DNA from 3 places in the Bradyrhizobium sp. 4 genome. Region 1 is predicted to be linked to each of the others. Evidence: predicted binding sites of a transcription regulator. Region 1 holds the regulator's gene; each other region holds the start of a gene.

Region 1 (6,227 bases):
GAAGGCGCCTTCGAAGGTGATCATGCGATAACGGTCGGGATGGCCCTTCGCGGCGTGATAACGGCGCACGACCTTGATCACGCATTCCAGCGCTTCGGCGCCGGAATTGCAGAAGAACACAAAATCCGCAAAACTTTCATTGCACAGGCGCGCGGCGAGCTTTTCGCCGTCCGGGCTCTGGAACAGGTTCGACATGTGCCAGAGCTTCGTGGCCTGCTCCTGCAACGCCGCGACCAGCGCCGGATGGGCATGGCCGAGCGCATTCACCGCCACCCCGGAGGTGAAATCCAGATAGCGCTCGCCACTGGTCGCGATCAGCCAGCAGCCTTCGCCACGCTCGAAACCGAGGTCGGACCTGGCGAAAACGGGGAGCAAATGCGGCGCTGCGCTGTTAGTCATGACGGTCACTTGAATGTTGCGGACGGTGTGAGCGTGCATTGCGCAACGCACCATCGACCGGCCCGGAAAACGAAACGTGCCGCCTCTTGAGGGCGGCACGTGCGACTATCTTAGGCCTGGTGAAACGGGTGTCAATGCCGCCCGGAAAGCCTCGCGAAACGCTGAATCCGTAGTCTTGCGGTGCCGATTTTGCGGGATTTAGCCACGGAACATGTGGAAGCGAGTCGGCGGACTCTTGCGCGGGAGTCACGCCATATTGTAGCGTTTGGATTGTCAGATACGACATCTCGTGCAGTGGTTCTGATCTTTAAGTCCTTATGTACCGGCGTAAACGTTCGGGCGTTCAAGACGCGCCCGGCGAGCCTTAAGGGATTCTGGCGGCACGGGTTTTTGAAGGCTTAGGCATTCGCTGCGAGGCCCCAGGATGGCGGGCGCGCAGCGAGGGAAAGGGTGCAATGACGGTTTTGACCTGGTCCGATGATCGCGTCGAGCAGCTGAAAAAGCTCTGGGAGGCCGGACTTTCGGCCAGCCAGATCGCGGCGGAGCTCGGCAATGTGACCCGCAATGCCGTGATCGGCAAAGTGCACAGGCTCGGCCTTTCGGGCCGCGCCAAGAGCCCTTCATCGGCAGCGCCGCGGCCGCGCAAGGCGCGCCCCGCGCAGCACATGATGCGGGTGAGCCGCCCGATCTCGCGCGGCAACACCGCGCTGGCGCAGGCCTTCGAGGTCGAGGCTGAGCCGGATCCGGTCACCTATGACAACGTGGTGCCGATGAGCCAGCGGCTGTCGCTGCTGGAATTGAACGAGGCGACCTGCCACTGGCCGGTCGGCGATCCCTCGAGCCCGGACTTCTTCTTCTGCGGTGGACGGGCGCTGTCCGGCCTGCCCTATTGCGCCCAGCACTCGCGCGTCGCGTACCAGCCGGCGTCGGATCGGCGCCGCGCACCGGTGAAGCCGGGCCCGCGGTAATTACGGCAAGTCGTCGCGCGAAGAAGGTTCAATTTCCGTGTCGTCCCGGCCTAGTGCGCAATTGCGCACGGGGGCCGGGACCCATACTCGGAGCGCGCGGTTGTTGCGCGAAAGAGGTCACTCCGAGTCTTCGCCAAACCACGTTCGGTGGTTATGGGTCGCGGATCAGCGCTCGCTTCGCTCGCTTGTCCGGGACGACGTCGAAGAATTCGGGGACAGCTTGCCAAGAAACAAAGCTGCAACCCTACACCTGCTCCGCCTTCGCAAACCGATCATCCAGCGCGTAACCGGCCCCGCGGACGGTGCGGATCGGGTCCTGCTCGCGGCCGAGATTGAGCAGCTTGCGCAGGCGGCCGATATGCACGTCGACGGTGCGCTCGTCGATATAGATGTCGCGGCCCCAGACGCTGTCGAGCAGTTGCTCGCGCGAGAACACCCGTCCCGGGTGCTCCAGGAAGAACTCCAGCAGGCGATATTCGGTCGGACCGAGATCGATCGGCCGGCCCGAGCGCGCCACGCGGCGCTTGTCGCGGTCGAGTTCGATGTCGCCAAAAGCAAGGACGGTGGCGAGCCGCTCGGGGCTTGCGCGCCGCAGCAGGCCTTTCACGCGCGCCAGCAGCTCCGGCACCGAGAACGGCTTGACGATGTAATCGTCGGCGCCGGTCGCAAGACCCCGCACCCGCTCGCTCTCCTCGCCGCGCGCGGTGAGCATGATGATCGGGAGCTGCTTGGTCTCGGGACGGGTGCGAAGCCGCCGGCATAATTCGATGCCTGACAGGCCCGGCAGCATCCAGTCGAGCACGATCAGATCGGGGATGTGCTCCTTGAGGCGGGTGTCGGCGTCGTCGCCGCGCATCACCGTCTCGACGTCATAGCCGTCGCCTTCGAGGTTGTAGCGGAGAAGCTCGGTCAGGGCTTCCTCGTCCTCAACCACCATAATGCGTGCGCCCATCGGGTCGTCGCTCCCTTAAGTCTTCAGGTGTTCGGTACCGTGTTGGCGAAGGTCGTCATGTCGCCCTTCGGTCGCTTGTCGGTGATCGCCTGACCCTCGATCATGTAGAACACGGTCTCGGCGATGTTGGTGGCGTGGTCGCCGATCCGCTCGATGTTCTTGGCGCAGAACATCAGGTGAATACAGAACGAGATGTTGCGCGGATCCTCCATCATGTAGGTGAGGAGCTCGCGGAACAGCGAGGTGCAGATGGCGTCGACTTCCTCGTCACCCTTCCACACCGCCATCGCCGCCGGCAAATCATGCGCGGCATAAGCGTCCAGCACCGACTTGACCTGCTGCTGCACGAGGTCGGTCATGTGCTCGAGGCCGCGGAACAGCTTGAGCGGATGGAAGTCCGTCTCCAGCGCCGCGACGCGCTTGCCCATGTTCTTGGCGAGGTCGCCGATGCGCTCGAGATCGGTCGCGACGCGCATGGCGCCGACGATCTCGCGCAGATCGACCGCCATTGGCTGGCGCCGGGCGATGGTGAGCACCGCGCGTTCCTCGATGCGCTTCTGCAGCGCGTCGAGCTCGGTGTCGATGGCGACGACGCGCTGGCCGAGCGGGACGTCGCGGCGGATCAATGCGTCGACGGACTCTACGATCATGCGTTCGGCGATGCCACCCATCTCGGCGACCAGGCGAGTGAGTTCCTGGAGGTCGGTGTCGAAGGCCTTTGCGGTATGTTCAGAACCCATGTCGCGTCTCCTAGCCGAACCGGCCGGTGATGTAATCCTGCGTGCGCCGGTCGGACGGCGACGTGAAGATCTTGCTGGTGTCGTCGAACTCGATCAACTCGCCGAGATACATGAAGGCGGTCTTGTCGGAGACGCGCGCCGCCTGCTGCATGTTGTGGGTGACGATCGCGATCGTGTAATCCTCGGACAGCTCCTGGATCAGCTCCTCGACCTTGGCGGTCGAGATCGGGTCGAGCGCCGAACAGGGTTCGTCGAACAGGATCACCTCGGGCCGCACCGCGACGGTGCGGGCGATGCAGAGGCGCTGCTGCTGGCCGCCGGAGAGCGACAGGCCGGAGGCGTTGAGCTTGTCCTTGACCTCGTTCCACAGCGCGCCGCCGCGCAGCGCCTTCTCGACGCGCCCGTCCATTTCGGACTTCGATATCTTCTCATAAAGACGGATGCCGAACGCGATGTTCTCGTAGATCGTCATCGGGAACGGCGTGGGTTTCTGGAACACCATGCCGACGCGGGCGCGCAGCAGATTGAGGTCCAGCTTGCCGTCGAGGATGTTGGTCTGGTCGAGCATGAGCTGACCGGTGGCGCGCTGACCGGGATAGAGGTCGTACATCCGGTTGAAGATGCGCAGCAGGGTCGACTTGCCGCAGCCTGACGGACCGATGAACGCCGTGACACGGTTGGCGCCGAGCGTCAGGTTGATGTTCTTCAGCGCATGGTGCTCGCCGTAATAGAAGTTCAGGTTGCGCACGGTCACCTTGGGGGGCGCCTCCGGCAGCACTGCCGCGTGCGGCAGTCCACCTGACGCGCTCATCGATACGGAAAGATCACTCATTTTGCGGTCCTCTCGGCGCCAAGGATGCGCGCGAAAATATTAAGGGCAAGAACGGTCAGGGTGATGAGCAGCGCGCCGCTCCAGGCCAGCTGCTTCCAATAGGCATAGGGGCTCTGCACGAAGTTGTTGATGGTCACCGGCAGGTTCGCCATCGTTTTGTTTAGGCCGAGGCTGAAGAACTGGTTGGACAGCGCGGTGAACAGCAGCGGCGCGGTTTCACCGGCGACGCGAGCGGTCGCGAGCAGCACGCCCGTGATGAGACCCGAACGGGCAGCGCGATAAGCGATCCGCTTGATCACCAGCGAACGCGGCAGGCCGAGCGCCGAGGCCGCCTCGCGCAACGCGTTCGGCACCAGCAGCAGCATGTCCTCGGTCGTGCGCAGCACCACCGGGATCACGATGACCGCGAGCGCGAGCGAGCCTGCGATCGCGGAGAAGCCGCGCATCGGCACCACCACCGCGCCGTAGATGAACAGGCCGATGATGATCGAGGGTGCCGAGAGCAGGATGTCGTTGATGAAGCGGATCACCGAGGTCAGCCGGTCATTGCGGCCGTATTCGGCGAGATAGGTGCCGGCGAACATGCCGAGCGGCGCGCCGATGCCGACGCCGATCACGGTCATGATCAGCGAGCCGACGATGGCGTTGAGCAGGCCGCCCTCGTTCGATCCCGGTGGCGGCGTGTTCTCGGTGAACAGCTGGACATTGAGTCCCGCCAGTCCGTTGTAGAGCAGCGTGATCAGGATCAGCGCGAGCCAGGTCACACCGAAGGCGGTTGCGGCGATGCAGAGCCCGCGGACGACGATATCCTTGCGGCGGCGGCGTGAGTAGATCGGGTTCATGGCGCTAGTTCCCCGCCTTCTTTTCCAGCCGCATCAGCATCAGCCGCGCCGCCGCGAGCACGAAGAAGGTCAGCACGAACAGCAGGAGGCCGAGCAGGATCAGGCCGGACTGGTGCAGGCCGTCGCTCTCGGCGAACTCGGATGCGATCGCCGCCGAGATCGTGGTGCCCGGCGCGAAGATCGACGACGAGATCCGGAACGAGTTGCCGATAATGAAGGTCACCGCCATGGTCTCGCCGAGCGCGCGGCCCAGCGCCAGCATGACGCCGCCGATGACGCCGACGCGGGTGTAGGGGATCACCACGCTGCGGACGACTTCCCAGGTGGTGCAGCCGACGCCGTAGGCGGCTTCCTTCAGCACCGGAGGCACCGTCTTGAACACGTCGACCGAAATCGAGGTGATGAAGGGCAGCACCATGATGGCGAGGATCAGCGCGGCATTGAACAGGCTGAGATAGGACGGGGGACCTGCGAAGATCGCGCCCAGCACGGGCACGCCATCGAAGATCTTGATCATGAAGGGCTGGAACGTGTTGGCGAGGAACGGGCCGAGCACGAAGAAGCCCCACATGCCGTAGATGATCGAGGGGATGCCGGCGAGCAGCTCGATCGCCATGCCGATCGGGCGGCGCAGCCATTGCGGGCAGAGTTCGGTGAGGAAGATCGCAATGCCGAGACCCACGGGAATGGCGATCAGCATCGCGATGAAGGAGGTGACGAGCGTGCCGTACATCGGCCCGAGCGCGCCGAGCACGGGCGGATCGGCGGACGGCGCCCAGCGCTGCGTCCACAGGAACGAGACCCCGAATTCCTTCATCGCCGGGAAGGCGCCGACGATCAGCGAAAGGATAATGCCGCCGAGGATCAGAAGCACCGAGATCGCGGAGAGCCGCGTGATCCAGTAGAAGGTGACGTCCCCGAGCTTGAACGCGCTCAAGGCCTTGGCGCGATCATACGGTCCGGCATCGTCGATTACATCGCTCTGAACGGCCATCTCTGCCACGCCGATCCCCTGTACCAAATAGCATACGTTTTTTTGTTGGTCCGCGCCCCGGATGCGGCGCAGCGCATCCGGGGCGCGAGCGTCGCGAGCCTAGCTCTTGATGTCGGCAGCCCAGGTCTTCTCGATCAGCTGAACGACCGGATCCGGCATCGGGATGTAGTCGAGCTCTTCAGCCGCCTTGCCGCCGCTCTTGAAGGCCCAGCGGAAGAACTTGATGGCTTCCTGCGAGGCCGCCTTGTCGGTGGCGTCCTTGTGCATGAGGATGAAGGTCGCCGCCGTGATCGGCCAGGACTTCTCGCCGGGCTGGTCGGTCAGGATGACGTAGTAGCCGGGAGCCTTGGCCCAGTCGGCGTTGGCGGCGGCCGCCTGGAACGCTTCGACGGTGGGCTGCACCGGCTTGCCGGCCTTGTTGACGAGACCGGTGTAGGTCAGCTTGTTCTGCTTGGCATAGGCGTACTCGACATAGCCGATCGAGTTCTTGGTCTGGCTGA
Region 2 (6,227 bases), 2.0 Mb from region 1:
GTAACGGCGGCAACAACCACCGCGGCTTCATGCACTGATCGCGGTCGGCCACACAACAAAGGGGCAGAGCGATGACGCTCTGCCCTTCTTCATGTCAGAAGATTAGACTATCAGGCCACCAGCTCCGCAAACAGATCGGCGTCGACATTGCCGCCGGAGAGCACGATGACGACGTTCTTGCCGGCAACATCGAGTCGCCCCGCAAGCAGCGCGGCCAGGCCGACCGCTCCGCCCGGCTCCACCACGAGCTTCAGCTCGCGATAGGCAAACGCGACGGCCGCGCCGACTTCCTTGTCCGAGGCGGTGACGCCGCGCGCGAGCAGCTTGCTGTTGATCGCGAACGTCATCTCGCCGGGGATCAGGGCCATCAGCGCATCGCAGATAGTGCGGCCTGCCGGCCCGTGCGGCTCGCGATGACCTGCGGTCAGCGACAGGCCGTGATCGTCGAAAGCCTCGGGTTCGGCGACGACGATTTGCGCCAGCGGATAGCGCGCCTTCACGGCCGTCGCGACGCCCGCGATCAGACCACCGCCGGAGGCCGGCGCCACCACGATGTCAGGGGCGAGACCAAGTGCCGCCATGTCCTCGGCGATCTCGCGGCCGGCGGTGCCTTGGCCGGCGATCACGAAGGGATCGTCATAGGGCCTGACCAGCGTTGCGCCGCGCTTCTCGGCGATGCCGCGCGAGATCGCCTCGCGGTCGTCGCGGTCGCGGTCGTACAGCACGACCTCGGCACCGTAGGATTTGGTGCGCTCGCGCTTCGACAACGGCGCATCCGCGGGCATCACGATGGTCGCCTGCATGTCGAGGATCTTGGCCGCCGCCGCCACGCCCTGGGCGTGATTGCCGGAGGAGAACGCCACCACGCCGCCGGCGCGCTTGTGCTGCGGGATCGAGGCGACCTTGTTGAAGGCACCGCGGAACTTGAACGAGCCGGTGCGCTGGAGCATCTCCGGCTTGAGATAGACCTTTGCGCCGACGCGTTCGTTGAGCACGGGAAAGGACAACAGCGGCGTGCGGACGGCGAAGGGTGCGATCACGCGCGCTGCGGCATCGATATCGGCAGGGCCGATCGGGAGGAGCTGTTCTGTCATGCCTGATGTTATCGCGGCGGATGAGGCGCGGGCAAGGCATCTCCGCGCGAGCATTCTGGCTCTCAGGCGACGAATCGCGCCGGCTCCGCCCCGTTCCGGCCCGGCAGCACCGCGCCGACCGCCAAAATGCTGTCGATAAAAGCCCGGGCCGAGGCCTCCCAGGTGTAGTTGGCGGCGAATTCGACGCAATCCTGCCGGGAGATGTCCAGCGCGGCGATGCAGGCGCTGCGCAGATCGTGATCGAGCGCGCCGACCGGCGCATCGCCGATCACGTCGCGGGGCCCCTTCACCGGAAACGCCGCGACCGGCAGGCCGCTCGCCAGCGCCTCGAGCAGGACCAGGCCGAAGGTGTCGGTTTTGCTCGGAAACACGAAGACATCGGCGGCAGCGTAAATGTCCGCCAGCTCCTCGCCGTGCTTTTCGCCGAGGAAGATCGCGTCCGGATAGGCCTGCTCCAGCGCGACACGCGCCGGACCGTCGCCGACGATCACCTTGGTGCCGGGCAGGTCGAGGTCGAGGAAGGCCTCGAGATTCTTCTCCACCGCGACCCGGCCGACCGAGAGGAACACCGGCGTCGGCAGGCAGAGATCAATCGCGCGGGGATGGAACAAATGGGTGTCGACGCCGCGAGGCCACAGCACGACATTGTCGAAGCCGCGCTCGGTCAGCTCGCAGGCAAGCGCCGGCGTTGCCGCCATCACGGCGCGGCTGGGGCTGTGGAATCGGCGCAGCGCCCGCCAGATCAGCGAGCCCGGCACCGGCACGCGGGCGCGGACATATTCGGGAAAGCGGGTGTGGAAGCTGGTCGTGAAGGGCAGCTTGCGCTGGCGGCAATAGCGGCGGACCATCAGGCCGATCGGCCCCTCCGTCGCGATGTGGATGCTGTCGGGGTGCGCCTCTTCGATCAGCTTCGCGATTCTGCCCGGCCGCGGCATGGCCAGCCGCACGTCACGATAGCTCGGCATCGCAAAGGTGCGGAACGATTGCGGCGTGAGGAACGAGAATTCGACGTCGAGGCTTTTGGCACCGTCAGCAAGTTTGGTCAGCGTCCGAACCACACCGTTGACTTGCGGGTGCCAGGCGTCGGTCGCGACCAGGATGCGCATCAGGCTGCCTTTGTCATGCAGCTCTGGCTGCAACCTGCGGGACCTGCGCCGGCTTCTCGGCCTGGTCCGCCCAGGTGATGATCTCGAAACGGCCGTCGTCGTGCTCGACCAGCGCCGTGCAGCTCTCGACCCAGTCGCCGCAATTCATGTAGCGGATGCCGCCCTCGTCGCGGATCACCGCGTAATGGATGTGGCCGCAGATCACGCCGTCGGCGTCGTGGCGCCGCGCCTCGGCGGCGAGCGCCTGCTCGAATGCGCCGATATAGTTGACGGCGTTCTTGACCTTCTGCTTGGCCCATTGCGACAGCGACCAATAGGGCACCTTGAACATGCGCCGGAAGAAGTTGACGAAGCGATTGAGCTGGATCGCGAAGTCGTAGGCCTTGTCGCCGAGATGGGCGAGCCAGCGTGCGTTCTGCACCACGAGGTCGAAGATGTCGCCGTGGATGACGAGATAGCGCTTGCCGTCCGCGCCGGTGTGGACGGTGTTCTCGACCACGTCGATGCCGCCGAAATGCGTGCCGTAATAATTGCGCAGGAACTCGTCGTGATTGCCGGGGATGTAGATGACCTTGGCGCCCTTGCGCGCCTTGCGCAAAAGCTTCTGGACGAGGTCGTTATGCGATTGCGGCCAATGCCAGCTCGATTTCAGCGCCCAGCCATCGACGATATCGCCGACGAGATAGATCGTGTCGGCATCATGGAAACGCAGGAAGTCGAGCAGAAGGTCGGCTTGTGAACCGCGGGCTCCGAGATGAACGTCGGAGATGAACAACGTGCGAAAGCGCCGCTCTGGGCTCTCGTCACTCACATCGTAACTTCCCATGCGCCAGCCTGTAACAATGTCCCGTGACAGGGGGATGACCAATTGAACCTTTGAGGCACCTTCGGATACGAATCGCGCTTGCCTCGCCCACCCCGCGAATATCAGTCGCATGCGACAATCAGGCGACATGGCGTCGCAGCGGCCTCCGCAAGAACCCGGAGCTGCGGCGCGCTCGCGACCGGCGTCAGTAGAATTTGTGGAAATGATGGATCGGGCCGTGGCCGTGGCCGACGCTGAAGCGGTCGGCGGCCGCGATCGCCGCGCTGATCCAGGCCTTGGCGTTGCGCACGGCGCGCTCAAGATCCTCGCCCCTGGCGAGCCCGGCGGCGACCGCCGAGGACAGCGAGCAGCCGGTGCCATGGGTGTTGCGAGTGGCAACGCGCGGCGCGGCCAGCGCGATCGTGGTGCTGGCATCGACGAGATAGTCGATGCTCTCGGCGCCCTCGCCGTGCCCGCCCTTGATCAGGACCGCCCTGCAGCCGAGCGCCAGCAGCCGGCGCCCCTGGCTCTCGATTTCGGCCTCGCTGGCCGCGACCGGTTCGCCGAGCAGAGCCGCGGCCTCGGGCAGATTGGGTGTGATCACCGAGGCCAGCGGCATCAGCTTGATGCGCAGGGCGTCGACCGCTTCGGAGGCGAGCAGGCGATCACCCGATGTCGCCACCATCACGGGATCGAGCACGATATGCCTGGGCGCCCAGCGCGACAGCGCGGCCGCGATCGCATCGATGCTGGCGGCTTGCGCCACCATGCCGATTTTGACCGCGCCGACATCGAGATCGGAAAACACCGCGTCGATCTGCGCGGTGACGAATTCGGCGGGCACCGCGTGAATGCCGGTGACGCCGCGGGTGTTCTGCGCGGTCAGCGCCGTGATGGCGGACGCGCCAAAAACGCCCAGCGCGGCAAAGGTCTTCAGGTCGGCCTGGATGCCGGCGCCGCCGCTCGAATCGGAGCCGGCAATGGTCAGCGCTACGGGCGTCGTCATAGGGCGATTTCCAGCGTTTTCGAAGCCATGGCCCGTCCTAGCGCGCCTCTCCCAGTCCAGCAAGTTCGCTTGCTAAATCCGGCCGGGTTTGGCCTATTAGCCGCCAGATATGCTTTCGGAGTGACCGCGATGGTTCCCTTTTTCGTCCAGATCAAATGCAAGCTCGGCCAATCCTATGTGGTCGCCAATGCGCTTGCCGAAGCCGAGATCGCCTCCGAGATCTATTCCACGGCCGGTCAATACGATCTGCTGGTGAAATTCTACGTCGACAACGACACCGATATCGGCCACTTCGTCAACGAGAAGGTGCAGGTGCTGCCCGGGATCCAGGACACCCTCACCATCATCACCTTCAAGGCGTTTGGCGCGAGTTGACCGTCGAGAAAACGGCGGCCCTGATCAGGCGCCGCCCTCCTTGCGCTTGGGGCGCGGCGGACCGTCCACCGGCGGCAGCGATTTGAGATAGTCCGCCATCGCCGCGAGATCGTCGTCCGGCAATTGCGAGGTGTTCTTGATCACCCGCGTCATCGCGCCCCCGACGCTGTCGCCGTCGGGCAATTCGCCGGTCTTCAGGAAATAGGCAATATCCTTCGCGCTCCACTCGCCGAGGCGCTTCTGGGTGATGTTGGGCACCCATCCCTCGCCTTCCGGATTGGGCCCACCGGCGAAGCGTTGTCCGGCGATGATGCCGCCAAGCGCGTTGCGTGGGCTGTGGCACTCCGCGCAATGGCCAAAGCTGTTGACGAGATAGGCGCCGCGATTCCACTGCGGCGACTTCGCGCTGTCGGCGACGAAGGGCTTGCCGTCCAGAAATAAGAATTTCCAGATGCCGACGTTGCGCCTTATATTGAACGGAAGGCGCACGTCGTGATCGCGCACCTTGCCTGCAACGGCCGGCAGCGTTTTCAGGTACGCAAAGAGATCGAGCACGTCCTCGCGCCTGGCATGCTGATAGGACGTGTAGGGAAAGGCCGGAAAGTAATGCTGCCCGTCCGGGGAGACCCCGTGCATCACAGCATTGACGAATTCGGCCTCGCTCCATTTGCCGATGCCGTCGGTCGGGTCGGACGAGATGTTCGGCGCATAGAACGTTCCGAACGGCGACTTGATCGCAACGCCGCCGCCGAGCCTGAGACGATCGGGCTGGTCGGGGACGGCATGGCATGAGGCGCAGCCGCCGGCGTTAAATATCACCTGGCCATTGGCAAGATCAGGGGCGCGGGCGGGCGCGGTGCCGGCGGCCGCCACCACCGGCGCGCTGAGCCACCAATAGACGCCGGCTGCGGCGAGTGCGGCGAGCAGCGCCACGGAGGTTGTTCGTCGCAACATGCGGTCCTTTCGTCGTCGCGGCGAAGCTTATGACCGATGCCCTCGCGGCTCCAGCCACGAAGAATTTAGCCCACCGCGGCCTGGAACGGGAATAAACTGAAATGCCGGCTGTTGGAAGTTTGCAGCCCAAACGGGTTCAGCAGGGAGAAAAATCATGAACAAGATCGTCATTGCCATGTCAGTGCTTGGCGCCGTTGCTTTTGCGGGTTCGGCCAGCGCCGAAAAGCTGAAAGCAACGCTCGACGCCAAGTCCGAGGTCCCCGCAACGACCAGCAGCGGCACTGGAACGGCCGATCTGGATTACGACGCCGCCAGCAAGAAGCTGTCCTGGAAGGTCACCTATTCCGGCCTGTCCGGCCCAGCCACCGCCGCGCATTTCCACGGACCCGCCGAGGCCGGCAAGAACGCCGGCGTCGCGGTCGCGATTCCCAATGCGACGTCCAGCCCGGTCGAGGGCTCGGCGACATTGACCGACGCGCAGGCCGCCGATCTGCTCGGCGGCAAGCTCTACGTCAACATCCACACCGCGGCCAATCCGGGCGGCGAGATCCGCGGTCAGGTGACGAAGTAAACTTCGCACAGACCAGCAAAAAAGGGCGGCTGCCATCGCAGCCGCCCTTTTCGATTCCCGTAGCGCTGGCGCGGGCGTCACACCTCAGGTTCGGCCGCGTTCAGCGCCTGCGCGAGGTCGGCGATCAAATCCGACGGGTGTTCGATGCCGATCGACAGCCGGATCGTGGAATCGAGCACGCCGATCTTGCGGCGGATGTCGGCGGGGACGCCGGAGTGGGTCATGGTGGCAGGCAGGCTCGCAAGCGACTCCGTTCCACCAAGGCTCACCGCCAGCTTGAGGATCTGCAGCGCGTTGAGGAATTTCATGGCCGCGG
Region 3 (6,227 bases), 3.8 Mb from region 1:
CACACATCGCCCTCGATCCGGACCTTGCCGGTCGCGAGCAGGCTCAGCGCTGCGGGATAGATGCGGTGCTCGACTTCGAGGATACGCTCCGACAGCGTGTTCGCCGTGTCGTGGTCGCTGACGGGAACCGCGCCCTGCATCACGATTGGGCCGGCGTCGGTCTCGGGGATCACGAAGTGCACCGTTGCGCCGGACAGCTTGACGCCGGCGCGCAAGGCTTGGCCGTGTGGGTCGAGACCGGGGAACGACGGCAGCAGCGAGGGATGGATGTTGAGCATCCGCCCGTACCAGGCCTTGGTGAATTCGGCCGTGAACAGCCGCATGAAACCGCCGAGACAGATCAGCTGGATGCCGTGCTGATCGAGCGCTGATTGCAGCAACTTCTCGAAGCCGGCGCGGTCCTTGCCGAACGGCTTGCTTTCGATCACCAGCGTCTTCACGCCGCTCGCTTTGGCCCTTTCCAGCCCCTGCGCGTCGGCCTTGTTCGAGATGACGAGCGAAATTTCCGCCGGGAAATCCGCAGCAGCAGCGGCCCCGATCAGCGCGGACATGTTGGAGCCGCGACCGGAGATCAGGATGGCGACGCGGCGTTTCATCAAAGCGCCAGATCGAGGTGGCCGTTATAGATGACGCGGTGCTCGCCCTCAGCCGGGATCACGGTACCGAGCTGTGCGACGGTCTCACCGGCGTCAGTGAAGACCTCCACGACCTCGTCGACCTTGTCCGGCTCGACGATCGCGATCATGCCGATCCCGCAATTGAAGGTCCGCAGCATTTCGAGCTCGGCGATGCCGGCTTGGGCTGCCAGCCATTTGAACACCGGCAGCACCGGCAGGCGCGCCAGATCGATACCGACACCGAGATGGTTCGGCAGCACGCGCGGAATGTTGTCGGTGAAGCCGCCGCCGGTGATGTGGGCAAGCCCCTTCACCGCGCCGGTCTCGCGAATCGCGCGCAGGCAGGATTTGACATAGAGCCGCGTCGGCGTCAGCAGCGCGCCGCCGAGCGTCATGACAGGCGCAAACGGCGCCTGCGCCCCGAAGCCGAGGCCGGATTGTTCCACGATCTTCCGCACCAGCGAGAAACCGTTGGAGTGCACACCCGACGAGGCGAGCCCGATCACGGCATCGCCGGCGGCGATGTCCTTGCGCGGCAAGAGCGTGCCCCGCTCCGCGGCGCCGACGGCAAAGCCGCCGAGGTCGTAGTCGCCGTCCTTGTAGAGGCCGGGCATCTCGGCCGTCTCGCCGCCGATCAGGGCGCAGCCGGATTCGCGGCAGCCTTCGGCGACACCGGCGACGATCGATGCGGTCGCCTCCGGATCGAGCTTGCCGCAGGCAAAATAGTCCAGGAAGAACAGCGGCTCGGCGCCCTGCACCACGAGGTCGTTGACACTCATGGCGACGAGGTCGATGCCGATCCCGCCATGCAGGCCGGTCTCGATCGCGATCTTGACCTTGGTGCCAACGCCATCGGTCGCGGCCACCAGGATGGGATCCTTGAAACCGGCCGCCTTGAGGTCGAACAGGCCGCCGAATCCGCCGATTTCGGCGTCGGCGCCGGCCCGCGCGGTTGCGCGCACCATTGGCTTGATCAGGTCGACCAGGCGGTTGCCCGCGTCGATATCGACGCCTGAATCAGCGTAAGTGAGGCCGTTTTTCCGGTCGGTCATGCCCGATTTCCAGTGGGTTTGCGGCTGGTTACGTCGAATTCCGGGGACGCGCAATGGCTCGCATGGCGCGTCTCCGTATACTATGTAGAGATATCAACCGGTTCAGCCTCCAAAGGGCCGAATTCGAGGTCAGGCCGGGTGCCGGGAAGCGCCGTGTGAGTATACCGAACATCATTACTTTGGGCCGCATCATGCTGGTCCCGATCATCGTCTGGGCCATCGTGTCGAGCCAAATGGAGGTGGCGTTCGCCGTCTTCCTGATCGCCGGCATCAGCGACGCGGTCGACGGCTTCCTTGCCAAGCGCTTCAACATGACGAGCGAGCTCGGCGCCTTGCTCGACCCGCTCGCCGACAAGGCGCTGCTGGTCTCGATCTACATGGCCTTGGGCATCTGGGGCGCGATTCCGCGCTGGATCGTCATCCTAGTGGTCTCGCGCGACATCATGATCGTCGCCGCCGTGATCATATCGTGGCTGTTCGACCGCCCTGTGGAGATGAAGCCTTCGAAGGTATCCAAGCTAAACACTGTGGCCCAGGTGGCGTTCGCAGCGCTGGTGCTGGCCGCCCTCGCCTTCGGCTTCAAAGCCGGTCCTTATGATATCATCCTGATGGGCCTCGTAACGGTCTTCACGCTCTCCTCCGTGTCGCTCTATCTCGTTGAGTGGTTGCGGCACATGAGCACGATCGAGGCCAAGTGAGTTGGGAAGCGGCCCCGTAAAAGGCCAACTCCCGCTCGATGAAGTCGCATCTCGTCAAACGAAGCCGGCACGCCGGCATGGAGCAAAGCAAGCGTGCCAGGCCGCGTTCATCCCCGACAATTGGCGTTTTCGCTTCCGCATGCGGAGAGCCTGAGCCGGGACAATTTCCTCGAAGGCCCCGTTAATGCCGCCGGTCTTGCCCTCATCGACGCCTGGCCGGAATGGCCGAACCGGATCATGTGGCTGGCCGGCCCGGAAGGAAGCGGCAAGAGCCATCTCGCCGCGATCTGGGCCGAGGCTTCAGGCGCCCGCTCGACCACGGCCAATGGGCTGACCGCCGAAGCCGTCCCGGCCGCGCTCGCCACCGGCGCGCTGGTGGTCGAGGACCCCAAGGCCAGGGAATTCGACGAGCGCGCCCTGTTCCATCTGATGAATCTGGCGCGCGAGGACGGCGCCTACGTCCTCTTCACCGGACGCGAGGCGCCCGCTTCTCTTGAGATCGAGCTTGCCGACCTGCGCTCGCGGCTCCGCGCCGTCCCTGTTATCTCGCTGCTGCCGCCTGACGACCAGCTCTTCCGCGGCCTGATCGTCAAATTCTGCGCCGACCGCCAGCTCGCGGTGGACGAGAGCGTGGTCGGCTACCTCGCCACTCGCCTGGAGCGGTCCTCGGCCGCCGCCCGACGGGCTGTCGACCTGCTGGACACCGAGGCCCTGCGCCTTGGCCGTCCCGTCACCCGGGCCCTGGCAGCCGAGCTGCTCCGGGATGTCTGACCAAGGCGGCTTGACGCGGCCGGGCGGCGGAACATCAATGTCATCGAAACGTCATCGCTCTAACACATGCTCCCGCGGATTTTGCGCGTAAGTCGCAAATTGGGGCGAACTGGATGGATCGACTTCTGATGGACTCTGCGCAAGCTGTTGAAGTTAAAGAAAAAGCCCCGGAAGCCGAAGGCCCGCCGGCGATCGCATCGAGCCCCGAGCGGTTCATCAATCGCGAGCTCTCTTGGCTGCACTTCAACCGCCGCGTCCTGGAGGAATCGGTCAATCCCAGCCACCCCATGCTGGAGCGGGTGCGATTCCTGTCGATTTCAGCGAATAACCTCGACGAGTTCTTCATGGTCCGCGTCGCCGGCATCAAGGCCCAGGTGCGCGAGGGCATTGCCGAGCGCAGCCCCGACGGTCTGACCCCGTCCGAGCAGCTCGCGCTCATCAACCGGACCGTCTCGCAGCTTGCGTCCGACCAGCAGGCGATCTGGCGCGACCTGCGCGGCACGCTTGCCGGCGAGGGCATCGTGCTGGTCGAGGGCAAGGAGGTCACCAAGGCGGAACGAACCTGGATCGAGGACTACTTCCTCAGCAACGTGTTCCCGCTGCTGACGCCGCTCGCGATCGACCCGGCCCACCCCTTCCCGTTCATTCCGAGCCTCGGCTTCACCATCGCGCTCCAGCTCACGCGCGCCGCCGACGGCAAGCAGATGAACGCGTTGATCCGCATGCCCGGCAAGATCGACCGCTTCATCCGCCTGCCGGCCGAGGGCAAGGTCGTCCGGCTGATCTCCCTGGAGCAGGCCACCGCTCTGTTCATCAACCGCCTGTTCCCCGGCTACAATCTGCACGGCCAGGGCGCATTCCGCGTCCTCCGCGACTCCGAACTCGAAATCGAGGAAGAGGCCGAGGATCTCGTCCGCCTGTTCGAGACGGCGCTGAAGCGCCGTCGCCGCGGCTCCGTGATCCGACTCGAGATCGACGCCAAGATGCCGGAACAGCTGCGCAGCTTCGTGCAGCACGCGCTGTCGACCGCCGACGACGAGGTGTTCCTGGTCGACGGCGTGCTCGCCATGAACGAGCTCTCGCAGCTCACCCGCCTCGACCGGCCCGACCTGGAATTCACCCCTTATGTGCCGCGCCATCCCGAGCGCGTGCGCGAGCAAGGCGGCGACATCTTCGCTGCGATCCGACAGAAGGACCTCGTCGTCCATCACCCCTACGAATCCTTCGACGTCGTGGTGCAGTTTCTCCAGCAGGCCACGCGCGACCCCGACGTCGTCGCCATCAAGCAGACGCTCTACCGCACCTCCAGCAACTCGCCGATCGTGCGTGCGCTCGTGGAAGCCGCCGAAGCCGGCAAATCCGTCACCGCGCTGATCGAGCTGAAGGCCCGCTTCGACGAGGAAGCCAACATCCGCTGGGCGCGCGACCTCGAACGCGCCGGCGTGCAGGTCGTCTACGGCTTCCTCGAACTGAAGACGCACGCGAAACTCTCGATGGTGGTGCGCCGCGAGGGCGGCAGCCTCACGACCTACGTCCACACCGGCACCGGCAACTACCACCCGGTGACCGCGCGCATCTACACCGACCTCTCCTACTTCACCTCGGAGCCGACCATCGGCCGCGACGCCGCGCGCGTGTTCAACTTCATCACCGGCTATGCCGCGCCGAGCGATCTGGAAAAGATGGCGGTCTCGCCGCTGACCTTGCGCAAGCGCATCATCGAGCACATCCAGGGCGAGACCGCGCATGCGCGGCACGGCCGGCCTGGTGCGATCTGGATGAAAATGAACGCGCTGGTCGACCCCGACATCATCGACGCGCTCTACGAGGCCTCACAGGCCGGCGTGCAGGTCGAACTCGTGGTGCGCGGTATCTGCTGCCTGCGACCCGGCATTCCCGGACTGTCGGAGAACATTCGCGTCAAGTCGATCATCGGACGATTCCTCGAACACGGCCGAATCTACTGTTTCGGCATGGGCCAAGGCCTGCCGAGCGCGAAAGCGGCTGTGTATATCTCCTCGGCCGACATGATGCCGCGCAACCTCGACCGCCGCGTCGAGGTGCTGTGTCCGCTGCAAAATCCCACGGTGCATCAGCAGGTTCTCGAACAGATCATGGTCGCGAATCTCAAGGACAATGAACAGAGCTGGCAATTGTTGCCGGACGGGTCCTCAACGCGTATGAAGACCGCGAAGGGCGAGGAGCCTTTCAACGTCCACAACTACTTCATGACAAATCCGAGTCTGTCTGGCCGTGGTAAGTCGCTCAAGGAATCCTCGCCGCGCCGCCTCACGCGCCGTAATGAACGTCATCAATCCTGATCCGGGATCGTCGACGTGAAGCGGCCGCGCAAGCGCGGCTCGAGCGTCGCCGTCATCGACATCGGCTCCAACTCGGTCCGTCTCGTCGTCTACGAGGGACTGACGCGGAGCCTCATTCCGATCTTCAACGAGAAGACGCTGTGCGGGCTCGGCCGCGAGGTGCAGAGCACCGGCTTGCTTGCGCCCGACGCCGTCGACAAGGCGCTGACCTCGCTCAAGCGCTTCCGTGCGCTGTGCCGGGTGATGCAGGTCGGACGGGTGTTTGCGATTGCGACCGCCGCCTGCCGCGACGCCTCTAACGGCGCCGACTTCATCGCGAAAGCCGAGCGCATCTGCGCGGTGAAGATCGAGATCCTGTCGGGCCCGCGCGAGGCGCGGCTGTCGGCGCTCGGCGTGATCTCCGGCATTCACCATCCCGACGGCATCGTCGGCGACCTCGGCGGCGGCTCGCTCGAACTGATCGATGTGCGCAAAAACACCGTGCGCAGCGGCGTGACGCTGCCACTCGGCGGCCTCGCACTGCAGGACCTCGCGCATAAATCCCTGAAACGCGCCGACCGCATCGTGCGCGAAGCGCTCGACGGGGTGCCACAGCTCAAGGCAGGGAGCGGCCGCAGCTTCTACGCCGTCGGCGGCACCTGGCGCGCGCTTGCGCGCATCCACATCATCCAGAGCGGCTATCCGCTCCAAGTGATGCACGGCTATTCGATTTCGGCGGCCGAGGCGCTCGATTTTTCGCGTCGTCTCCGCCGGCTTGCGGCCGCCGGC

The links. Region 1 encodes PhoB, which activates phosphate uptake and scavenging genes when phosphate is short. Its sites were predicted from a motif close to TGTCATNNANCTGTCAT; they were not measured.
Region 2: IVB45_RS25160 (UDP-2,3-diacylglucosamine diphosphatase) is a predicted target of PhoB. The motif match lies at 3,050-3,066, and genes of this name have one in related genera.
Region 3: IVB45_RS16070 (RNA degradosome polyphosphate kinase) is a predicted target of PhoB. The motif match lies at 3,177-3,193, and genes of this name have one in related genera.

What each region holds. Positions count from the first base shown of each region.
Region 1 covers NZ_CP064686.1:7,314,243-7,320,469, forward strand. The annotation lists gene IVB45_RS35105 (aspartate aminotransferase family protein) at 1-399, opposite strand, end outside; gene IVB45_RS35110 (GcrA family cell cycle regulator) at 855-1,367, shown strand; gene phoB (phosphate regulon transcriptional regulator PhoB) at 1,612-2,319, opposite strand; gene phoU (phosphate signaling complex protein PhoU) at 2,343-3,059, opposite strand; gene pstB (phosphate ABC transporter ATP-binding protein PstB) at 3,070-3,891, opposite strand; gene pstA (phosphate ABC transporter permease PstA) at 3,888-4,733, opposite strand; gene pstC (phosphate ABC transporter permease subunit PstC) at 4,738-5,727, opposite strand; gene pstS (phosphate ABC transporter substrate-binding protein PstS) at 5,827-6,227, opposite strand, start outside.
Region 2 covers NZ_CP064686.1:5,275,370-5,281,596, forward strand. The annotation lists gene IVB45_RS25145 (caspase family protein) at 1-38, shown strand, start outside; gene IVB45_RS25150 (threonine/serine dehydratase) at 111-1,094, opposite strand; gene IVB45_RS25155 (glycosyltransferase family 1 protein) at 1,157-2,200, opposite strand; gene IVB45_RS25160 (UDP-2,3-diacylglucosamine diphosphatase) at 2,214-3,026, opposite strand; gene thiD (bifunctional hydroxymethylpyrimidine kinase/phosphomethylpyrimidine kinase) at 3,211-4,011, opposite strand; gene IVB45_RS25170 (Lrp/AsnC family transcriptional regulator) at 4,141-4,386, shown strand; gene IVB45_RS25175 (cytochrome c) at 4,411-5,340, opposite strand; gene IVB45_RS25180 (CHRD domain-containing protein) at 5,495-5,911, shown strand; gene IVB45_RS25185 (cystathionine gamma-synthase family protein) at 5,989-6,227, opposite strand, start outside.
Region 3 covers NZ_CP064686.1:3,501,371-3,507,597, reverse strand. The annotation lists gene purN (phosphoribosylglycinamide formyltransferase) at 1-596, opposite strand, end outside; gene purM (phosphoribosylformylglycinamidine cyclo-ligase) at 596-1,669, opposite strand; gene IVB45_RS16080 (CDP-alcohol phosphatidyltransferase family protein) at 1,825-2,367, shown strand; gene IVB45_RS16075 (DnaA/Hda family protein) at 2,461-3,138, shown strand; gene IVB45_RS16070 (RNA degradosome polyphosphate kinase) at 3,267-5,459, shown strand; gene ppx (exopolyphosphatase) at 5,475-6,227, shown strand, end outside.